Regions from separate parts of the Erwinia rhapontici genome, predicted to be linked through region 4. Evidence: riboswitches for the same ligand, from Rfam matches in the RefSeq annotation. Region 4 holds a riboswitch; each other region holds the start of a gene.
The links. A riboswitch is a leader RNA that binds a small molecule or an ion and turns the genes downstream of it on or off. The one in region 4 is predicted to bind thiamine pyrophosphate.
Positions count from the first base shown of each region.

Region 1: another riboswitch for thiamine pyrophosphate. It lies ahead of LJN55_RS23870 (FAD-dependent oxidoreductase); the one in region 4 lies ahead of thiM (hydroxyethylthiazole kinase).
Region 2: another riboswitch for thiamine pyrophosphate. It lies ahead of thiB (thiamine ABC transporter substrate binding subunit); the one in region 4 lies ahead of thiM (hydroxyethylthiazole kinase).
Region 3: another riboswitch for thiamine pyrophosphate. It lies ahead of LJN55_RS08925 (TenA family protein); the one in region 4 lies ahead of thiM (hydroxyethylthiazole kinase).

Region 1 is NZ_CP085628.1:103,040-107,064, forward strand. It holds gene LJN55_RS23865 (choline transporter) at 1-642, opposite strand, end outside; TPP riboswitch at 974-1,095, shown strand; gene LJN55_RS23870 (FAD-dependent oxidoreductase) at 1,241-2,173, shown strand; gene thiS (sulfur carrier protein ThiS) at 2,170-2,367, shown strand; gene LJN55_RS23880 (thiazole synthase) at 2,371-3,141, shown strand; gene LJN55_RS23885 (HesA/MoeB/ThiF family protein) at 3,145-4,025, shown strand, end outside.
Region 2 is NZ_CP085627.1:4,220,566-4,224,590, reverse strand. It holds gene thiP (thiamine/thiamine pyrophosphate ABC transporter permease ThiP) at 1-1,053, opposite strand, end outside; gene thiB (thiamine ABC transporter substrate binding subunit) at 1,029-2,015, opposite strand; TPP riboswitch at 2,051-2,199, opposite strand; gene sgrR (HTH-type transcriptional regulator SgrR) at 2,235-3,896, opposite strand.
Region 3 is NZ_CP085627.1:1,860,720-1,864,744, forward strand. It holds gene LJN55_RS08910 (ABC transporter substrate-binding protein) at 1-234, opposite strand, end outside; gene LJN55_RS08915 (ABC transporter permease) at 269-1,018, opposite strand; gene LJN55_RS08920 (ABC transporter ATP-binding protein) at 1,015-1,743, opposite strand; gene LJN55_RS08925 (TenA family protein) at 1,740-2,429, opposite strand; TPP riboswitch at 2,496-2,600, opposite strand; gene LJN55_RS08930 (LLM class flavin-dependent oxidoreductase) at 2,737-3,762, shown strand; gene LJN55_RS08935 (methyl-accepting chemotaxis protein) at 3,843-4,025, opposite strand, start outside.
Region 4 is NZ_CP085627.1:3,298,590-3,302,614, reverse strand. It holds gene LJN55_RS15395 (helix-turn-helix domain-containing protein) at 51-599, shown strand; gene LJN55_RS15390 (hypothetical protein) at 877-1,659, shown strand; TPP riboswitch at 1,771-1,867, shown strand; gene thiM (hydroxyethylthiazole kinase) at 1,902-2,693, shown strand; gene thiD (bifunctional hydroxymethylpyrimidine kinase/phosphomethylpyrimidine kinase) at 2,690-3,490, shown strand; gene fbaB (class I fructose-bisphosphate aldolase) at 3,643-4,025, shown strand, end outside.

The sequences.
Region 1 (4,025 bases), on a different replicon from region 4:
AATACCGAGCGTGGTGGCAATACCAAAGATGGTCCCCAGCACGGCAGCGATATCCACGGTATGACCAATGGGCCCGTTAATGCGCTTACCAAAAATAGGGTAGAGCGCCGAACGGATAGTGAGCGGCAGGCCATAACGGTAGCTGAAGTAGCCGAGGGCGATGCCCATCAGGGCATACATGGACCAGCCAGTCAGACCGTAGTGGAACAACGTCCAGACCATCGCCTGACGCGCCGCTTCCATCGTCTGGCCCTGGCCTTCCGGTGGCATCATATACTGGGTGACCGGTTCCGCCACCGAGAAGAACATCAGGTCGATACCGATACCCGCAGCGAACAGCATGGCCGCCCAGCTCATCAGGCTGAATTCAGGTTTCGACTGTTCGGGACCGAGCTTGATGGAGCCAAAGCGTGAGCAGGCCATGAAAATGACGAATACGATGTACAGCGTGGCTGCCAGCAGGTAGTACCAGCCGAAGGTATTGGATACCCAGTCGAGGGTGCGATTAATCCAGCGGTCGGAAAAATCAGTGAACAGGATAGTGGTAAAGGAGAACAGCAGGATAAGCGCTGCTGAGGTATAGAAAACCACGGGATTAATACGATCTTTTTGAGGTTTTCCTGGTATTTCAGTCGTCGGCATAATGTCTCCGCAAAAAATGCTCAAGAAAATAACCTGAAGTCCGCTCTGCGAAGCGCGCATTAGCGCATACTGGGTAACATCCGCCGTATATCCGCTAATTACACTGGGAGAACCATCAGGGTGATTATCAGGTGTAATATATTGATTAATCGTTAGTGTTTTTGATCTACGTCGCCCCCTGAAAGTAAATTTTGTGTAAACAACAACAGGAATGATAGGTTTTATTGATTGAGCATTCAATTAAAAAAAACTTCATCGTCTCATTCTGTCCCATTTTTTCCGTACGAAAACCTCATGTCACTTGACGATTGTCACCCGGTAAAATACAACTAGTCCCTGTCAGGGGAGTCTCGCCAGAGAGACTGAGAGGCTAATGAGCGATTTTTCGCGGCTTAGCGACCCTTAGAACCTGACCCAGTTGATACTGGCGTAGGAAGACGCGTACCCGATGGCGTATCAGCCAGGGTACCTGCCACGTGGGCTGGCTTCTGATCGTCCCCGTCTTTTCCTTACTCTGTATCACGGGTCTCCGCATCGATTGAGAGGCTAACGTGAAACCATTTATTCCCCCCTTTATTTGTACCGGAAACCGCACATCATGAGCCGCTGGTCGGTGATCGGTGATGGCGTCGCCGGGCTTTGTGTTGCCACGTTACTTGCTGAACGGGGTGAATCCGTTGAAGTGATCACCGCAGAGCAGCACTGTGCCGCATCGCACTGGGCGGGCGGTATGCTCGCCCCCTGGTGCGAAGGTGAAAGTGCCCCCGAAGAGGTGATCGCACTGGGTCAGCGTTCCGCGCCCTGGTGGTCGGCCCGCATTCAGGGAGTGGAACATCAAGGCACTCTGGTGGTGGCACCCGCACGTGATACCCCCGAACTCAGCCGTTTTGCCCGCCTGACGCGGGCGCATCAGTGGGTAGAGCCGGCATCGCTGGAACCCGCGCTGGAAGGGCGTTTTGCCCGTGGGCTGTTCTTTGCCGGGGAAGCACACCTTGATCCACGCAGTGCGCTGCACCAGCTACGGGCGACCCTGCAACGCAGGGGTATTCCTTTTCATACGGGCAATCCCGGCGGGACAGTCATTGACTGCCGGGGGATTCATGCAGCCCCTGATCTGCCTGAGCTACGCGCCGTACGCGGGGAGATGCTGATCCTGCACAGTGAAGAGGTGCAGTTCTCACGCCCCATCCGCCTGCTGCATCCCCGTTTTCCCTGCTATCTGGTGCCGCGTGCCGGAGGGCGCTTTATGCTGGGTGCAACGATGGTGGAAAGCGACGATAACAGCCCGATCAGCGCACGCGCCATGATGGAACTGCTCAGCGCCGCCTGGGCTATCCACCCTGCGCTGGCTGAAGCGCGGATACTGGAAAGCGGCACCGGGTTGCGCCCCGCTTATCACAATAATATCCCCGCCATTCGCTACCAGAACGGCGTCTGGTCCCTGAACGGCATGTATCGCCACGGCTTTCTTCTCGCGCCAGTCATGGCGGAAAAACTGATGCTGCAACTGCAGCAGGAAAACCTGATATGAAAATCCAGCTTAACGGCCTCCCGATCGACACCACCGCCCGCACGCTGGCGGAACTTTTGCGTGAACAGCAGATGGATGCGGGCTGCGTGGCCAGCGCCCTTAACGGCGAGTTCGTCCCACGCTCGCGCTATGAAACACAGCCACTGACCGCAGGCTGTGAGCTTGAAGTGTTATCACCGATGCAGGGAGGGTAAAACATGTTTTACGATTTTATTCCGCAGTCACGTTTTTTGCTCGGCACTGCCGGGTATCCCTCTCCGGCGATCCTGCAACAGGCGATTGAGGCCTCCGGCAGCGAAATCATTACCGTCAGTCTGCGCCGTGAAGGGCGGCAGGGTGCGGCATTTCGCGACCTGCTAACCGGGCTGAACAAGCGGGTGCTGCCCAATACCGCAGGATGTCATAGTGTAAAAGAGGCGGTGACCACGGCGCATATGGCGCGCGAAGTCTTTAATACCCGCTGGATAAAACTGGAGGTGATTGGTCACGCTGATACGCTGCAACCCGACCCCTTTGCCCTGGTGGAAGCCGCCCGCATCCTGTGCGCTGAGGGATTCCAGGTGTTTCCCTATACCACGGAAGATCTGATCCTCGGCGAAAAGCTGATTGAAGCGGGCTGTGAGCTGCTGATGCCGTGGGGCGCGCCGATTGGCTCCGGCCAGGGGTTACGCAACATTGAGGGGCTGCGTTCAATGCGTGCCTGGTTTAAAGGCATTCCACTGATTATCGATGCCGGGATCGGCGCACCCAGCCAGGCTGCACAGGCAATGGAAATGGGCTTTGACGGTATCCTGCTGAATACGGCCGTGGCCAAAGCACAGGATCCGGTACGCATGGCCGGGGCGTTTTCTGCCGCTATCCACGCCGGTCACGATGCCTGTCATGCCGGCCTGGTAGAGCGCCGTGATATGGCCAGCGCCTCCACGCCGATTTTTGGTATGGCGCAATTTCTCTCACGGGAGCCATAACGGATGGACCGATATCAACGACAAACCATGCTGCCTGAGATCGGCGAGGCAGGGCAACAGGCCCTGCTGCAAGCCCGCGTGCTGGTGATCGGTGCTGGCGGGCTGGGTGCCACACTGCTGCCACTGCTGGCCGGGGCCGGGGTGGGCTACATCAGGGTGTATGACGGGGACCGGGTAGAGGAGCACAACCTGCACCGCCAGACGCTGTACAGTATGCAGGACTGCGGGAAGCGTAAAGTCGACTGCGCGCAGCGTGCACTCAATGCACGTAACCCGGACTGCGTAGTCGATGCACGGCCGCAGGCACTGAGTGCCAGCATGATGGCCGACGCGCTGGACGGTATCGATCTGGCGATCGATGCCGCCGATAATTTTGCCGTCACCTATCTGCTTTCCGATACCTGTCAACCGCGTCATATTCCGCTGGTCAGCGCCTCGGTACTCGGTCGTCAGGGCTATGTTGGGGGCTTCTGTGGCACTGCCCCGAGTTATCGTGCCCTGTTCCCGCAACTGCCGGGCAACGCGGCGAACTGTAACACGGCAGGTGTCATGGGCCCGGCGGTGGCCACGCTGGGTGCCATGCAGGCGCAGATGACCCTCAGTATTCTGCTCGGGCTGACGCCTTCACCGCTGGGCTGTCTGATCAATTGCGACTTCACCACCTGGCATTTCCGCCCGTTCCGTTTTGACGGTGCCGGTGAGCCTGACCAACCTGTCGTGCCGTTTATCGATCGCCACCTGCTGAACAGTGAAGACTGTATTGTTGAACTGCGCAGCCGCGAGGAAGCCCCCGACAGCGTGGCGAGTCACGTTCACCGGGTGCTGCCTGAGGAACTCAATCACTGGCAGCCCCCTGCGGATTGCCGCATCGTTCTGGTGTGCGC
Region 2 (4,025 bases), 920 kb from region 4:
CATCATCGTCAGAACCACGCTGAGTATTCCCGCTCCCAGTGCAATGCGCACAGAGGTTAACATTGCCTGCCACAGCGCAGACTGATGCAGTACCGTGCTGAACCCCTGATTCAACCCGTCGATCACCACGGCCAGCAGCGGTGGCAGGATCAGCAGTAATACGGCGGCGATCAGCAACAAATCCAGTATGCGAGCACGGCAGCTGTCCTGCGGATTGCGCCAGCCGCCCAGGCTGTCGCTGCCCGCTGGGATCGCTTTACTCAGACGCTGGCTTAGCATAACCAGCCCCAGGCAGCACAGCATCTGTAACAGCGCCAGCAGGGCTGCGCGCCCGGGATCGTAGTCGAAACTCAATGCCTGGAAGATCGCCAGCTCAATGGTGGTCGCCTGCGGACCGCCGCCCAGCGACAGTACGGTGGCAAAGCTGGCAAAGCACAGCATAAAGATCAGCGCTGCGGCGGGCAGGATCTGGCGCCGTAGCCATGGCCATTCGACAATACGAAAATGTGCCCAGCCACTCAGGCCTAGCTGTGCAGCGATCTGCCGCTGTTCGCCGGGGATCTGCTGCAGTGCCTGCAGCAGCAGGCGGGTGGCCAGTGGCAGGTTGAAAAAGACGTGGGCCAGCAGGATACCTTGCAGGCCGTAAGGCGAGAAGGTGTAGTCAACGCCAAGCAGGGCGCACAGCTGCGCCAGCCAGCCGCTGCGACCATATACGCTGAGAATACCAAATACCGCCACCAGTACCGGTAACACCAGCGTCATGGCACACAGCCGCAGCAGCGTGCTGCGGCCAGGGAAGCGGCGGCGGTAAAGGGCCCGGGCCAGAGGAATGGCGGGCAACACCGAGAGCAGCGCGGACAGCAGTGCCTGCCAGAAGGAGAAGCGCAGCACGTGCCACAGATAGCTATCCTGCCAGAGGCCGCGCCAGTCGGTGGTGGGCGCATTCTGCCAAAGGGCAAAAAACGCTAACGAGGCCACGCTGACCAGCAGCATCGCAGCCAGCACGCCGGGCACTAACCAGCCGGGAATTAGCGGCTGACGGCGCGTTGCCATGCACTAATCCAGTTGCTGCGCTGTGTTGCCACGTCCTGTGGGCTGTATTGCAGTGAGGTCGTGGGGACGGTCAGGGTATTGAAGCCCGCCGGTAGCGTCGTGCTGATTGCCGGGTACATCCAGTTGCCGGTGGCGATGGTGTCCTGGAACGCTGGAGTCATCACAAACTGCATAAACTGCTGCGCCAGCTTCGGTTGCTTGCTGGACTTCAACTGACCGGCGACTTCCACCTGTAAATAGTGCCCTTCGCTGAAGTTGGCGGCGGCGTACTGATCTTTCTTCTCTTCAATCAGATGATAAGCGGGAGAGGTGGTGTAGCTGAGCACCATATCGCTTTCGCCCTTGAGGAACAGGCCATACGCCTCGCTCCAGCCTTTAGTGACGGTCACCGTTTTCTTTGCCAGCTTCTGCCAGGCTTCCGGGCTTTTATCGCCAAACACCTGCTGCATCCACAACAGCAGGCCAAGGCCCGGGGTGCTGGTGCGCGGATCTTCGTAGATCACCTTCAGGGGACGATCGCTCTCGACCAATTCTTTCAGGCTTTTCGGCGGGTTCTGTAGCTTGGTTTTGTCATAGACAAAAGCAAACCAGCCGTAGTCATAAGGGACAAACGTCGTGTTCTTCCAGCCGCCGGGGACGGTACTGTGGGACGTATCGGTGTTTGAGGCGGCGAACAGCCCGGTTTTTTCTGCGGCATCCAGCAGGTTGTTATCCAGGCCCAGCACCACATCTGCTTTACTGTTTTTGCCTTCCATGCGCAGCCGGTTTAACAGCGAGACGCCATCTTCAAGGGCCACGAATGTCAGTTCACAGTGACACTGTGCTTCAAAGGCTTTCTTGATGGCAGGCCCCGGTCCCCATTCGGCAGAGAAGGAGTCGTAGGTGTAAACCGTCAGGGTTTCTTTGGCCGCGAGGGCAGGCAGGGAAAACAGCACCAGCAGAGCTAAATATTTTTTCAACACTTTGCGTTCCTTAAAGGTATGCGCAAAGGATCTGAGTCAGTGACACTCTCAAATCCCTACGCCGGTATGATCCGGGTCAGGTTCGACGGGTTTTATCTCAGCGAAAACGTGCTGCGCAGGCATTGATTCGGCGTCGTGCAGTGATCCGGCGTCAGCTGATGTTTTCGCACCCCGTTGAGAACGGCTCATTCTAGTGGTTTCGTCTTTGTTACGAAAGCGTCATGATTCGGGGGGAGCGAACCAGGCAGATTTAAAGTCGAACCAGCCCAGCGTGTTCATGCGTACACCGCGCATACTGCGCTGTCCATGCAGCAGGAGCCAGTGGTGGAACAGCGGATGGAGGAAGTTGCTGTCGATCAACTGCTTGCTCCAGTCGGCCAGCGAGAGTTTCTGCTCGCGCCAGAGTCGGGCATCGCTTTCCCAGTCAGTCGGCACACAGTGGTGCATCAGCGGGATCTCATACAGCAGGGCAAACAGAGAGAACTCCAGCGGCAGGGTAAAGTTGGCGCTGCCCAGCCAGATATCGCTTTTAGCCTCGCCGCGATACCAGCTTTCATAATCAATTTCCTGAGTGATCAGCTCAACGCCGTGTGCGGCAAGGATCGGTCCGAGCGCGTTGGCAATGCCCTGGTGTTCAATATGATCGCTGTACCAGGTGATGGTCAGCGACGTCAGCCCGGCGGGTTTCTCAGCAATGGCCATATCGCGGCGATGATGCCAGCGTGGCAGCAGGCCGTAGGCCGGGAACCAGTAGCGCTGGTAGGCAATGCCGCTGTGGTTCAGCAGGGCGATAGGGTTGAAAATGGTGCTGATCCAGCGGCGCAGCTGTTCGTTACGTCCATGCTCAGAACGCTGATCAAACATCAGGAAATAGCAGCCCTCTTCCAGTCGGCTCTCTTCGGATTTTTCATCGGTGCTTTCGCTTTGCAGTTTGACACCGGAGTAAACCAGTTCGTCGCTTATCTCCGGCAGCACCCAGATATTGACCTCATCAATCAATGCGCGATAACCAAAGTAATCATCAAAGGCGGCAATGCGCAGCTGGCTGTGCTGGTTGCGTTCCACCTCGTAGGCGCCGGTGCCCACCGGCTGACGGGCAAAATTACGCATATGCGGCCACTCTTTCGGCAGGATCATGGCGCTGACGCTGCCCAGCAGCCAGGGCAGCCAGTTATCCTGCTGGCTGAGATGGATATCCAGCGTCCAGGGGGTGTGGCATTCAATACGTTCGAGGTGGCTGAACAGCGGTTGCTCTTTTAAGCGTACGAGCGTGGCAATGACGTCCTCAACCTCCAGTTCACGGCCATGATGGAAGTGGATGGCCGGGCGCAGAAAGAAGCGCCAGTGCAGCGGGGCGATCTGTTGCCAGTGATGGGCAATATCCGGTTCGATTTCCCCGTTTTCCTCATTTATCCGTGCCAGCCCGTTGAAGATTTGCCGCGCAAGATGCGTTTCCGAGCGGCGCAGCGGCGTCCCGGGCAGCAGATTCAGTAACGGACGGTAGTAGAGCACGCGCAGAATATGTTTACCCTGGCGGAAACTGCGGCCTAAATGGGAGAGCAGCATCTGACGTACGCGGTTTTTATCCCCCACCAGTTGCACCAGTTGGTCGATGCGGTCCTGTTCCAGTAAGTCCTCTGCCCGTTGTTGCTGTAACGCCAGCCCGGTATAACGGAAAGTGAGGCGTGAACGCTTGCCGCGTCCTGCCTCAGCCTGCCACTCCAGCCAGCCCTGATCCTGCATGGCATTCAGCAGGTTACGCATATGACGCCGGGAACAGCTAAGCTGTACCGCCAGATCGCTGAGCGTGGTTTCCTGTGGCTGGCCGTCGCAACATTGCCAGAGCCGGATAAATTGCTGCTGTAAACGGGGTGAGGACATAAAAGAGGAACCCTGTGTTAAAAGCTGTCTGTTTTTCCTGCCTTATATTACGGCGATAATGGCAACAGATGAAAGAGCGGGAGGCATTCTTCGGAATGGCGTTCAATCATTCACAGTGGCGTAAGCCCT
Region 3 (4,025 bases), 1.4 Mb from region 4:
GAGATCCGCCTGTTTCGCTGCGACCAGGCGCGGCGGCAGGGAGGGATCGGACGGGGGCACAATCTTCACGTCCAGCCCTTCTGCTTTAAATGCCCCGATCTGATCGGCAACCATAATCGGTGCGTGGTCCGGGTTGATATACCAGTCGAGCACCAGCGTCAGTTTCTCGTTGGCCATGACGCCTGTGGAGCAGGCACCGCTTAACAGCAGGGCAGCGCAGGTTTTCATCATCATTCTGTGTTCCTTTCAGATTTAAGGGGAATCAACATTATTCGGGTGCCCAGTTGATCAGGCGATGGAGCAGGGCATCGACCGCCATCCAGAGTAAAACGGTCATCAGCACCAGGATAAACAACGCAGCAAAACACTGATCGGTTTGCATGCGCGCATTGGCGTTCAGCATCACGTAACCCAGCCCTTCGGCCGAACCGACCCATTCGCCGATAATGGCGCCAATCGGTGCCACGGCAGCCGCCATGCGCAGGCCGGAGCCAAAAGCAGGCAGCGCCGCCATCAGCCGGACATGGCGCAGCTGCGCCCAGCGTGAGGCACCCAGGGTGCGGGCAAGGTCCAGATAGTCCTGATTAACCCGCCTCAGCCCGTCAAAGAAAGCAGAGGTCACCGGGAAGAAGATCACCAGCACCGCCATCGCCACTTTGGCGCTGATGCCAAAGCCAAACCACAGCACCAGCAGCGGCGCGAGGGCAAACACCGGAATGGCCTGGCTGGTCAGCACCACGGGCATCAGCCAGCGTTGCAGGCGAGGAGAGAAGATCATGCCGATCGCCAGCAGCGACCCCAGCAGTACGCCCAGCACCAGCCCAATCAGGACTTCTGAGGCCGTTATCAGGCTGTGATACGTGAGGAAAGCGCGGCCATCCCACAGCGCGCGGGCAACAGCGGCGGGCGACGGCAGTAAAAAGGCGGGAATATCACTCAGTGTGGCCAGCCACCACAGCAGCAGCAGCCCGGTAAAAATCATTACGCCACGTGCGCTGGCGGCCATTTTTCCGCTCATTCTGCGGCCCTCAGCAACTGCTGTAACAGTTCGGCCTGGCTTTTCAGCACATCGGCATCATCCGGCGCACGGGGCGGCTGGCCACCAATGGTGTGAGTGTCGTCGATCCCGGCAGGATAACCAGACAACACCAGCAGGTGGTGACTCAGACGGCAGGCTTCCATCGGGTCATGGGTAATCAGCAATACGGTGTGGTCGGCCAGCAGTTCAGCGGCCAGCGTCTGGATTTTGGCCCGCGTCAGCGTATCCAGCGCGGAGAACGGCTCATCCATCAGGACAACGGGGCGTCTTTCATACAGCGTGCGGGCAATCGCCGCCCGCTGGCGCATGCCACCGGAAAGCGCCGCAGGAAGATCGTTGCCGTGCCCGTGCAGTCCGACGCGTTCCAGCAGATGGGCAGCCCAGGCGGCATCCACGTTTTCGCCGCGCAGACGTGCACCCAGTGTGATGTTGTCGCTGATCGACAGCCAGGGATAGAGCAGATCTTTCTGTCCCATGTAAGCAATGCGCCCGGGCAACGGCAGGCCATCGCTACCGCAGACGGTGCCGGAGGTGGGCTTCGCCAGCCCGGCGATGATCTTCAGCAGGCTGGTCTTGCCGCTGCCGCTGGCCCCCAGTAGGGCAACAAATCGCCCCGGCGGGAGGGTAAAACTGAGACGGTCGAAAATCTGACGCGGGCCGAAGCACAGCGTCAGATCGCGCACCTCAATGCCGGGTGGGTTCATGTCCGGTGCACCGCATTCAGTCCCATCTGCCAGAATGCCGACTCGAGGCGCGTGGCGGTGGTGAAAATCTCAGACAGGGCGGTGAAGCGGCTTTCGGCCCCGCGCTGCTCACCGACCGTTTCCAGTAAACCGAGGGCGGCACGAACGCCGTTCAGATAGTCTGCATCACCATAGTTGCGGATCCAGGAGGCATAAGGGCTGCCTTGTAAAACCGTCTCCGGGGCGTTCAACAGGCGCAGGCCAATCTCGGCGTAGCCCGCCACACAGGGCAGCAGCGCCACCAGCAGATCCAGCGCATCACCCGAGTGACCGATATCCAGTACATAGCGGGTGTAGTTCATGGTTTCCGCCGCTTCCGGTTCGCGCATCATCTGCGCTTCGCTCAGCCCCCAGCTTTCGCAGTAGCCAACGTGCAGCGGCAGCTCTGCGACGATGGCGTTCAGAGACGCCGTCGCCGCACGCATTTCGGGCAGCGTGCGCAGTTTGCTGACCAGCAGCGCCCAGGCACGGGCAAAGTGAATCAGAAAAAGATAGTCCTGCGTCAGATAACGACGAAAGGCGCTCTCGGGCAGCGTGCCGCGTGAGAGTTGGTGAATAAACGGGTGCGCCACATAGTCCTGCCAGTCGTTACCGGCCTGCTGGCGTAAACGTCCGTACAGACCCTGGCTGAAATCAACAGGCTGAATAGTTTTAGACACTGAATCCCCTCATTTAAGTGGAGATCCGGGCACGCGGAGGTGTGAACAGGGCAGAGGTGACTGCCAACCCGTCCCTTCGCTGGCATGACCCAGATCAGGTTCAAAGGGTTCGGCTTGTTACGCCATCTCAGCCCATACAGGACACCCCTCGGAGGGCTCTTTTATACGGGATTTCATTTTTCATTACAATCCACCCGTCATACTTCGAGCCGCAGATGCGTTGGCTGCACCTCGAATTATTTTGGGTATATACTGCTAATCAATCGTCATTTGTTTCACCCCACAGGATACCCCCATGAAAAGTATTGGATTTCTGTCGTTCGGCCACTGGACCCCTTCGCCGCAGTCCGGCACCCGTTCGGCGGCCGATGCGCTGTTGCAGTCGATTGATCTCGCGGTCGCCGCTGAAGAACTCGGTGCGGACGGTGCTTATTTTCGCGTGCATCACTTTGCCCGCCAGTTAAGCTCGCCGTTCCCGCTGCTGGCCGCCGTCGGCGCGAAAACACGCCGTATTGAGATCGGCACCGGGGTGATCGATATGCGTTACGAGAACCCGATGTATATGGCAGAAGATGCCGGCTCTGCCGACCTGATCTCCGGTGAGCGTTTGCAGCTGGGCATCAGCCGGGGTTCTCCTGAGCAGGTGATCGACGGTTGGCGCTATTTTGGCTATCAGCCTGCGGAAGGGGAAAACGAGTCGGATATGGCGCGTCATCACACCGAAGTGCTGCTGGATGTGCTGCGTGGCGAAGGCTTTGCCAAACCAAACCCGCAGCCGATGTTCCCGAACCCGCCAGGGATGCTGCGCGTGGAGCCGTTCTCGGAAGGGCTGCGTGACCGTATCTGGTGGGGGGCCGGTTCCAATGCTACCGCCGTCTGGGCGGCGAAACTGGGGATGAACCTGCAAAGCTCAACGCTGAAAGATGATGAAACCGGTGAGCCTTTCCATATCCAGCAGGCGCAACAGATCCGCGCCTACCGGGAAGCGTGGAAAGCCGCCGGACATACGCGCACCCCGCGTGTTTCGGTGAGCCGCAGTATCTTTGCGCTGGTGAATGATATGGACCGTGCGTACTTTGGCAACAGCGGCAAAGAAGGGGACAAAGTGGGCTATCTTGATGAGAAAACCCGCGCCATCTTTGGCCGCAGCTACGCCGCAGAACCGGACCAGTTGATTAAACAACTGGCGCAGGACGAAGCGATTGCCGAAGCCGATACCCTGTTACTCACGGTGCCGAACCAGTTGGGTGTGGACTACTGCGCGCATACTATCGAAGCGATCCTCAAGCATGTGGCACCGGGCCTCGGCTGGCGCGAGTAGCACGTGCTGTCAGGCTCTCCCGGTATCCGGGGGAACCTGACAACGATGATCTTATTCACACTCGCCGGGGCGTAGTCGGTTTAAAACGAGGTCCACTCTTCCTCAAGGGCTTTAGACGTTTGTGCGCGGAGGGGAAGGGGGTTATGGCTTGAGGATCCGACAACAAACTCGCCTTCATGCACCCGGCTGGTGTTGATCTTAAAGATAGCGACCATCTCACTCAGTTTCTTTGCCTGCTGCTCTAGCGAAATAGCGGCGGCAGA
Region 4 (4,025 bases):
TAAGATCAACACGAACGTTTCGTTCATTTTGGCGAACGATAAGGCGAAAGATGACACAGCCCATAGCGGTAATTGCGGAAAGTTTGATTCGGGAACGCACACAGGCCGGGCTTTCACTCGCCGAAGTGGCCCGAAGGGCGGGAATTGCAAAGTCGACGCTGTCGCAGCTGGAGGCGGGCAACGGTAACCCCAGCCTGGAGACGCTGTGGGCGCTGTGTGTGGCACTGAATATTCCCTTTGCCAAACTGCTGGAACCTGAAGGCAACAAAACCCAGATCATCCGGCGTGGCGAAGGGGCGAAAGTGGTGGCCGGAGAAGCGAACTATCAGGCCATTTTGCTGGCCAGCTGCCCACCGGGTGCGCGGCGCGATATCTATCTGTTAATGACCCAGCCGGGTGCTGACCGTCTGTCACAGCCGCATCCTGTTGGATCGGTTGAGCACATTATCGTCACCCAGGGGCGGGCGCTGGTCGGGCTTAAGGATGCCCCGGAAGAGCTAGCGCCAGGCGATTACATCTGCTATCCCGCCGATCGTGAGCATATCTTTAAAGCGCTGGAACCCGACACCCTGGCACTGCTGGTGGCAGAGCAGGGATAAAGGGAGGATGGGGACGGAAAACCGTCCCGTAATCGGGTTTTTATACCGTGTCGCTGAATAGCGGTTGACGGGGAGTTATGATTCTATCGAACCGATTTTTTGTTGAGACTATTCTTATCGTTAGCTAGAATGCGGCCTGAAAAAGTGAAGGTGTATTATCATTTCTACATAAAATGTGTATTTGCTTTTAATAAAGCAATCTGGGATTTAAATCAAAATCGGTCAGGTTGACGTTCAGAATGTGCTGGCCGAAATAAATTATAAAATGGAGTTAAGAATGAAAGGCATCAGTAAACTGGTCTGGGCAGGTCTCGCGCTGAATATCTGCTATCTCGGCGCGGCAGTCTATCTCACTACCCAGATAGAGGATGGTGAGTTAACTATTTTTGCACGCAATGCGATTGCTTTTTTACAGTACTTCTCCATCCCATTTTTAGTTTCTATTTTATTGCAGATCATCAGTTTGCCCCTTTTATTCAAAAGCCCAAAGTGGGGACTGGCGCTGGCTATCATTGGCTCGCTTATTATCCTGCCATTAAGTATGGTTTTCCTCGCCGGTTATATGTTTAGCTATGAAAAGCATTGCAACAAGGGCCTGGAAGTATTTTCACCCAATGAAAAAAACACACCTTCACGGGCTTTGATTTTTAAAACATCGATGTTCTATGTGCAGGGCGGGATTTCCCTTGCTATCGGATTGTTTATTCTGGCCGATGGTGTGAGCGTTGGCGGATTATTAGTCTGTACCGGGATCATTTTTATCTCAAATGCGATGCGTTTAAAGCAACGCGTGATGATTGGGGTGTCAGGCGATAAATTGATCCTGACCCCGGCGCTGTATGCTGAAACCTGTCTGATCCCGCTAACCGATGTCACGTTAATCAAAGAAAATAAAAATGTCTTCAAACTGCATATCCACTCTGCTGGTGTTGACAGGAAATGTAGCTTTAGTAAAAAAATGATCGCCGGAGAGAATGCTCAGGCAGACCTTGCGGAGATTTTGTCAACATTGCCAAAAGCGGACAGCGAGGCTGTGGCGGTGAGTGACAAGCCTGAATAACCTCCAGCCCGGGCGGCGGGAGACGTAAAAGCTTGTTTCTCTGCCATCTAACTGGCATGATTCTGAAGGGTGATTATCGCAATGGTAATTACAACACATTGATTTTACTATTTAAATGACTCGGGGTGCCCTTCTTCGTGAAGGCTGAGAAATACCCGTACCACCTGATCTGGATAATGCCAGCGTAGGGAAGTCAGATGCCCGACCGGCATCGCCTTCTTGATCGCCGGTTGGGAGCATATATGATCCAACCTGAACGCCTGAGCCACGCCGATGTGGCCCATTCCCTGACGCTGTTTCAACAGCAATCTCCCCTGATTCACTGTATGACCAATGATGTGGTGCAAACCTTTACCGCCAACGTGCTGCTGGCGCTGAGGGCTTCCCCGGCGATGGTGATCGATCAGGACGAAGCCGCGCAGTTCAGCGCCATTGCTGATGCCCTGCTGGTAAACGTTGGTACGCTGACCCATTCCCGCAGTGAAGCGATGCGGGCAGCGATCCATGCGGCCAGCGCTGCCGGACGACACTGGACATTAGATCCGGTGGCGGTAGGGGCGCTGGATTTCCGTACCACTTTCTGTCACCAACTCCTGTTACTCAAGCCCGCTGCGATCCGCGGCAATGCTTCGGAAATTATGGCACTGGCAAAACAGGCGGTCAGCGGACGGGGCGTAGATACTCAGCATGCGTCAACGGCGGCATTACAGGCAGCCGTTGTGCTGGCGACGGAAACGGGGGCGGTGGTGGCGGTTACCGGAGAAGTGGATTTTGTCACCGACGGTGTGCGCACCCTCAGCGTCAGCGGCGGTTCCCCACTGATGACGCGCGTGGTCGGCACCGGCTGTGCGTTGTCCGCCGTGGTCGCCGGATTTACCGCGCTGCCCGGCGATCGTCTGGTGCATGTCGCCAGCGCCTGCCACGTGGTGGCGCTGGCGGGAGAGCGAGCAGCGGCAGCGGCGCAGGGGCCGGGCAGCTTTATCCCCGCGTTCCTCGATGCACTGTATCAACTGAACCCGGAGGCACTGGTATGAAACGGATTAACGCCATGACCATTGCCGGAACTGACCCGAGCGGTGGCGCCGGGATCCAGGCCGATCTGAAAGCTTTCTCTGCACTGGGCGCCTATGGCACCAGCGTGATCACCGCGCTGGTGGCGCAGAACACCACGGGCGTGCAGTCGGTCTATCGCATTGACCCGGCATTCGTGGGCGCGCAGCTGGATTCGGTCCTGTCGGATGTGCGTATCGACACGATAAAAATCGGTATGCTGGCAGAAAGCGCCATCGTTGAGGTGGTTGCCGAACGGCTGAAAGAGACCCCGGTGCCCTGGGTGGTACTGGATACGGTGATGCTGGCAAAAAGCGGCGATCCGCTGCTCTCTGCTGAGGCGGTTGCCACCTTACGCGAGCGTCTGTTACCGCAGGTCTCCCTGATTACGCCCAATCTGCCAGAAGCCGCCGCGCTGCTGGCCTGCGATCCGGCACGCGATGAGGCCGAGATGCGTGAACAGGGCAGGGCGCTGCTGGCGCTGGGCTGTCAGGCGGTACTGATGAAGGGCGGCCATCTTAGCGAATCGGAAAGCCCGGACTGGCTGTTTACCCACCAACTTGAACAGCGGTTTACCGCGCCTCGCATTATGACGCGCAATACGCACGGTACGGGCTGTTCGCTGTCGGCGGCGCTGGCGGCACTGCGTCCGCGACACGATGATTGGGCTGCCACGGTTCAGGCGGCTAAATACTGGTTGCAGGGGGCGCTTGAGCAGGCAGACTCGCTGGAGGTCGGCCACGGGCATGGCCCGGTGCATCATTTTCATCAGTGGTGGTGACCACGATGGTCCGCGTTTTTTTGTGCGGATCGTTCTGAAAAATGGAGTCAGCAATTTGCCTTAATAACAGTTTTGGGTCCACCCTGTTGGGGTCAGGAAAACTGACCCGCGGGCCATCAAAATGGCCCTCACACATTTTAACAGGAGTTATCATGACGGACATCGTACAGTTATTGGGCAAAGAAGCGGATTCTCTTTTGCAACATCGCTGCATGACTATTCCAGCGGACAACCTCTATCTTCCAGGGGCGGATTATGTGGATCGGGTGATGGTCGATAACAATCGTCCCCCGGCAGTTTTACGCAATATGCAAACACTGTACAACACCGGACGTTTAGCCGGGACAGGTTACCTCTCTATCCTCCCCGTAGACCAGGGCGTCGAGCATTCGGCGGGCGCCTCTTTTGCTGCGAACCCGCTCTACTTCGATCCGAAAAATATTGTGGAGCTGGCGATTGAAGCGGGCTGTAACTGTGTGGCTTCCACGTATGGCGTACTGGCTTCTGTCTCACGGCGTTACGCACACCGCATCCC